2 regions of the Streptomyces sp. NPDC006458 genome follow, and region 2 is predicted to be linked to the other one. Evidence: riboswitches for the same ligand, from Rfam matches in the RefSeq annotation. Region 2 holds a riboswitch; the other holds the start of a gene.
The links. A riboswitch is a leader RNA that binds a small molecule or an ion and turns the genes downstream of it on or off. The one in region 2 is predicted to bind S-adenosylmethionine.

Region 1 (3,198 bases), on a different contig from region 2:
GCCGAGCAGCGTGCGCACGAGCGGGTGGGCGCAGAAGAGGCCGTCGCGGACGCCGATGCCGTACTCGGCGGAGAGCGCGGCGGCGAAGTGGGAGCTGTTCCAGCCCTCGACGACGAAGGAGATCACGCCGACCCGGGGGGCGTCGTCGCCGAACAGGGAGAGCACCTTGACCTCGGGGACCTCGGCGAGGCCCGCGCGGACCCGGGCGATCAGCTGGGTCTCACGGGCGACCAGGTTGTCCCAGCCTGCCTCGGTCAGGGCCTTGCAGGCCGAGGCGATGGAGTAGGCCCCGATGACGTTCGGGGAGCCGGCCTCGTGCCGGGCGGCGCTCTCGTGCCACTCCACGTCCACGCCGCCGTCCTCACGCCGGGTGACAGTGCGGCTGGCTCCGCCGCCCGCGAGGTAGGGATCGGCCTCGCGCAGCCAGTCGGCGCGGCCCGCCAGCACGCCCGAGCCGAACGGGGCGTACAGCTTGTGTCCCGAGAAGGCGATCCAGTCCACGTCGAGGTCGCGCACGCTCACCGGGTGGTGCGGGGCGAGCTGGGCGGCGTCCAGCACGATCCGGGCGCCGTGCGCGTGCGCCGCCGCGGCCAGCTCACGGATCGGCCACAGCTCGCCGGTGACGTTGGAGGCACCCGTCACGCACACCAGGGCCGGACCGTACGGGTCGCGGGCGGCGAGCGCGCGCTCCAGGGTGCGCACGGCCTGGCCGGGGGTGCGCGGGGCGTCGAGGTAGCTGACCTTGGCGTCCTGCCAGGGCAGCAGCGAGGCGTGGTGCTCGGTCTCGAAGACGAAGACCTGGCAGTCGGCCGGCAGGGCGCGGGCGAGGAGGTTGAGGGAGTCCGTGGTGGAGCGGGTGAAGACGACCTGGTCGTTCTCCCGGCAGTCCAGGAACTCGGCGACGGTCCGGCGGGCGTTCTCGAAGAGGTCCGTCGAGAGCTGCGAGAGATAACCGGCGCCGCGGTGCACGCTGCCGTAGTACGGGGCGTAGGCGGCCACGTCGTCCCAGACCCGCTGGAGGGCGGGGGCGCTGGCCGCGTAGTCGAGGGCCGCGTAGGTGACCTCGCCGCCGGTCACGAGCGGGACGGTGACATCCCGGCCCAGAACGGGCAGCGGGGTGCAAACGGACTGGTCGGCGGCAGCGGTGGAGACGGACATGGCGGAACTCCCGTGAAGGCAGAAGGAATTCACCCCGCGAGCGGCGTGCGGACACGGCTCGGGCGTGGGTGAAGAAGTGAAAGAGAGATGCGGGGACGGGACTCGACGACCCGGGCCTGCCAGAAGGACAGGCCCTAGCGCATTCGCTTGCTCACGGAAGACTCCTCGACGACCAGGACCCCTGATGTCGCGAGGGGTCCGCGCTTGCCCTGAGCCCTGCGCTCACGGCCTGGTCTTCACCCGGGGCACCCCGCCACGGACGGAGGGTTGCCGGACAGTCGGCCGGGGCCGTATGACTGTCACTCATGACCTGTTGAGGAAAGTACGCGAAATGATCGCGGTCCCGCAACCCGTGTCCGGATCGCGGGACCGTCTCGTCGCACCGCTCAGGCGTTGGTCGCGCTCACCCAGCGGTCCAGGGTGCGCCTGGCCTCGCCCGAGTCGATCGCCTCGGCCGCCTTCGCCATCCCCGCGCGGATCTGCTCCGTCAGGGACGCGTCGGCCGGCTCCAGGGCCACCAGGGCGGCAGCGGCGTTCAGCAGGACCGCGTCGCGGACCGGGCCCCGCTCGCCGTCGAGGAGGCGGCGGGCCACCTCGGCGTTGTAGGAGGCGTCGGCGCCGCGCAGGGCTTCCACGGGGACCAGGTCGATGCCGACCTCGCGCGGGTCGAAGGTCTCCTCGGTGACCTTGCCGTCGCGGACCACCCACACCCGGGACGTGGCGGTGGTCGTCAGCTCGTCGAGGCCGTCGTCGCCGCGGAAGACGAGGGAGGAGTTGCCGCGCTCGGCGAAGACACCGGCCACGATCGGGGCCATCCGGGCGTCCGCGACACCGATGGCCTGCGCCCTGACCTTGGCCGGGTTGGTCAGCGGGCCGAGGAAGTTGAAGGTCGTGCGGATACCGAGCTGGCCGCGGGCGGCCGCCACGTGCCGCAGGGCCGGGTGGAACTTCACCGCGAAGCAGAAGGTGATCCCGACCTCGTCGGCGACCTCGGCCACCCGCGCGGGGGCCAGCTCCAGGTTGACCCCGAGCTTCTCCAGCACGTCGGAGGCGCCGGAGGCGGAGGACGCGGCCCGGTTGCCGTGCTTGACGACCTTCGCGCCGGTGCCGGCCACCACGATCGAGGCCATGGTGGAGATGTTCACCGTCTTGGCGCCGTCGCCGCCGGTGCCGACGATGTCGACGGTCGCCCCGGGCACCTCGATGACGTTGGCGTGCTCGTACATCGTGCGGACCAGGCCGGTGATCTCCTGGACGGTCTCGCCCTTGGCCCGCAGCGCCACCGCGAACCCGGCGATCTGCGCGTCCGTCGCCTCGCCGCGCATGATCCGGTCCATCGCCCAGGCGGTCGCCTCGGCGCTCAGGTCCTGCCCTTCGAGCAGGGCGTTCAGCACCAGGGGCCAGGAACGGCCCGCCGCGGTGTCGCCTCCAGCGGGGGTCACAGCGCTCATCAGCCGCTCCTGAGTGTCGTAAGAGAGTGTGATCCCAGCCTATCCAGCCCCGGGCAGGGCGAAGGGCCCCTGTCCGAACACCGGACGGGGGCCCTTCGCTGTGGCGTGGCGAACGCAGTGATCAGTGGTGGCCGTGGCCGCTCGTGATCTCCTTGTACTCGTCGACGGTCGCCTTCGGGATCTGGGAGTCCTCGCCGAAGTACGCGTTGCTGAGCTTGGCGCGCATCTTGTCGGAGCCCTTCACCTTGCGGGCGACACCGTTCTCGTCGACCGCCGGACCGATCTCGGCCGGCTTGTACTGCTCGTGCGCGGTGAGGGTGTAGAGCTGCTCCTGGCTGAGCGGCTCGTGCACCTCGATGTACTCACCGTGCGGCAGGCGCTTGATCGTGCCGGTCTCGCGGCCGTGCAGGACCTTGTCCCGGTCGCGGCGCTGGAGGCCCAGGCAGATGCGCTTGGTCGCGATGAACGCGAGGACCGGGCCGACGAAGAACCCGATGCGCACGAACCAGGTGACCGCGTTGATCGACAGCTGGAAGTGGGTGGCGACGATGTCGTTGCCACCGCCGATCAGCATGATGATGTAGCCGGT
Region 2 (3,198 bases):
CAGGCGGTGACGCGAACCATGTCGGCCTGCGGGCCCTTCTGACCCTGCGAGATCTCGAACTCGACCCGCTGGCCCTCTTCCAGGGTGCGGTAGCCGTCCATCTGAATCGCGCTGTAGTGGACGAAGACGTCCGCACCACCGTCGACCGCGATGAAGCCGTACCCCTTCTCCGCGTTGAACCACTTGACGGTGCCCTGAGCCATGCCTAACTCCCCTATTACTGGCCCTTGCACAGATCCACACTTCGCGGACCCGGGTCAGACCTCACCCCCCATTGACTGGGGGTGTGCGCCGGAACGCGTCGACCGCGGCCGAATGTATCTGTCCAACTGCCGTCTGCAACAGGTCAATCGGACGAGAATTCAGGACGCGACCGGTCGGGAGTTTACCGAGAATTCACCTGAATTCCGGGCAAGTCGGGCCACACAAAGGGGATGAAGGTCGCAAAAGCGCCACACACTTTGGCTACTTCTCATCGGTTCTCCGACGGAACGCCTGGCGAAACTCATATGCGCCCGGCATGCGGGAGTGGCGGCTTCCCCAACTCTACCGTGCTCAACCATGCAGAATTGCCCCCTCCGCTTCTCTCACGGAGGGGGCAATTCGATGAACTCTCGGTTACCGCCGTTACCGACGGTAATTACGGGCGGGGTCAGCCGCCGGCGACCGCCGGAATGATGGACACGCCGGCCCCGTCCGGGGTCGCGGTCTCCAGACCCTGCTCGAAGCGCACGTCGTCGTCGTTGACGTACACGTTCACGAACCGGCGCAGCTTGCCCTGATCGTCCAGGACGCGGGCGGCGATGCCCGTGTGGTTCTTCTCCAGGTCGGCGATGACCTCGGCGAGGGTCTTGCCCTCGGCCGCGACCTCGGCCCGACCGCCGGTGTAGGTGCGCAGGATGGTGGGGATGCGGACGGTCACGCTCATGCGAGGCCAGCCTCTCGGAAGGAGTCCAGGTTGGGGCGGATGGTGGCGGTCAGGCCGGTGCCGGCCACCGCGTCGAGGGTCTTCAGACCGTCACCGGTGTTGAGGACGACGGTGGTCAGCGAGGGGTCGAGAACACCGCTGTCGATCAGCTTCTTCGTCACGCCGACGGTCACACCGCCGGCCGTCTCGGCGAAGATGCCCTCGGTCCGGGCGAGCAGCTTGATCGCGTCCACGATCTGCTCGTCGTTCACATCCTCCACCGAACCGCCGGTCCGGCGCGCGATGTCGAGGACGTACGGCCCGTCGGCCGGGTTGCCGATGGCCAGCGACTTGGCGATGGTGTCCGGCTTCTGCGGCCGCACCACGTCGTGCCCGGCCTTGAAGGCGGTGGACACCGGCGAGCAGCCCTCGGCCTGGGCACCGAAGATCTTGTACGGCCGGTCCTCGACGAGCCCGAGCTTGACGAGCTCCTGGAGCCCCTTGTCGATCTTGGTGAGCTGCGAGCCGGACGCGATCGGCACGACGATCTGGTCGGGCAGCCGCCACCCCAGCTGCTCGCAGATCTCGTACGCGAGGGTCTTGGAGCCCTCCGCGTAGTACGGCCGCAGGTTGACGTTCACAAAGCCCCAGCCCTCGCCGGCCGGGTCGCCGATGAGCTCGGAGCAGAAGCGGTTGACGTCGTCGTAGTTGCCCTCGATGCCGACGAGCTCGCCGCCGTAGACCGCGGCCATGACGACCTTGCCCTGCTCCAGGTCGTGCGGGATGAACACACAGGACCTGAGGCCCGCGCGGGCGGCCGCGGCACCCACGGCGCCGGCGAGGTTGCCGGTGGAGGAGCACGACAGCGTGGTGAACCCGAAGGCGCGGGCGGCCTCCAGGGCCTGCGCGACGACACGGTCCTTGAAGGAGTGCGTGGGGTTGCCGGAGTCGTCCTTGACGAACAGCCCACCGGTCACGCCCAGCTCACGCGCCAGGTTGTCGGCCTTGACCAGCTCGGTCCAGCCGGGGTTGAGATTCGGCTTCTCGGCGACGTCGGCCGGGACCGGCAGGAGCGGTGCGTAGCGCCAGATGTTCGCGGGACCGCTCTCGATCCGCTTGCGCAGCTCCTCGGCGTCGTACGAGGAGAAGTCGTAGGCGATCTCCAGCGGCCCGAAACACTCCTCGCAGGCGAAGACGGGGCCGAGCGGGACCCGGTGGCCGCACTCGCGGCAGCTCAGGGCTGCGGCGGGGCCGAGGTCGACGACGGAATCGGTGCTGCTTGCAGCAGTCTGCACAGCCATGTGAGGCGAGGCCCTTTCTCCTCATCTTCCTCACGACGCATCTCGCCGTGAGACGGATTTGGCACCTTCCCTAGCCGGGAGCCTCGCTGCACGAATGTCAGGAGTACCGACTGGAGGGTTGCCGGGGCTTCATCGGGCCGTATCCCTCTGCCCCTCTGGATGAGCTGTATGTGGTTGTTGTCCGCGTGGACGACCCCCGACATGCGATGGTCATCAGCGTTGTTCAAGACTGTAACCGAAGGCCAGGACAGTTGAGATAGCCGTCCGAACCGCGAGATGGATCACAAACTACCCCTCTCGCCGACAGAACGCAGAGGAGCCGCAGGCTGTGCTGGAAGAAGTCGAGCGCTGGCTGACCACCCGCTCCTGGTCCGTAGCCGATCGCCCGCTCCACAAGATCCTGGCCGCCAAACGGAGCACCGGCCAGACGGTCTCCGTCGTCCTGCCCGCGCTCAACGAGGAGGAGACGGTCGGCGACATCGTCGCGATCATCCGCCACGACCTCATGCAGCAGGTCCCCCTGGTCGACGAACTGGTCGTCATCGACTCCGGTTCCACCGACCGTACCTCGCAGGTGGCCGCCGCGGCGGGCGCCACCGTCGTCCACCGCGACACGATCCTGCCCCGCATACCCGCCGCCCCCGGCAAGGGCGAGGTCCTCTGGCGCTCCCTGCTGGTCACCACCGGGGACGTCGTCTGCTTCATCGACTCCGACCTCAGGAACTTCTCCTCCGACTTCGTCTCGGGCATCGTCGGCCCGCTGCTCACCGATCCCGGCGTGGACCTGGTCAAGGGCATGTACGACCGCCCGCTGGCCGGCGCGGCGGGCCAGGGCGGCCGGGTGACGGAGCTGATGGCCCGCCCCCTGCTGAACATGCACTGGCCGCAGCTGGCCGGCTTCGTCCAGCCGCTGGGCGGGGAGTACGCGGCCCGCCGCAGCCTCCTCGAACAGCTCCCCTTCCCCGTCGGCTACGGCGTGGAGATCGGCAT

Region 1: linked by a shared signal. The riboswitch ahead of ABZZ79_RS12950 (aminotransferase class V-fold PLP-dependent enzyme) and the one ahead of thrC (threonine synthase) in region 2 are both predicted to bind S-adenosylmethionine.

The regions. Positions count from the first base shown of each region.
Region 1 covers NZ_JBEXPR010000008.1:48,832-52,029, forward strand. Annotated here, with positions in the region: gene ABZZ79_RS12950 (aminotransferase class V-fold PLP-dependent enzyme) at 1-1,158, opposite strand, end outside; SAM riboswitch class IV at 1,354-1,469, opposite strand; gene trpD (anthranilate phosphoribosyltransferase) at 1,545-2,609, opposite strand; gene ABZZ79_RS12960 (cytochrome bc complex cytochrome b subunit) at 2,731-3,198, opposite strand, start outside.
Region 2 covers NZ_JBEXPR010000007.1:163,542-166,739, forward strand. Annotated here, with positions in the region: gene ABZZ79_RS11975 (cold-shock protein) at 1-203, opposite strand, end outside; gene ABZZ79_RS11980 (MoaD/ThiS family protein) at 653-928, opposite strand; gene thrC (threonine synthase) at 925-2,208, opposite strand; SAM riboswitch class I at 2,227-2,374, opposite strand; gene ABZZ79_RS11990 (glucosyl-3-phosphoglycerate synthase) at 2,537-3,198, shown strand, end outside.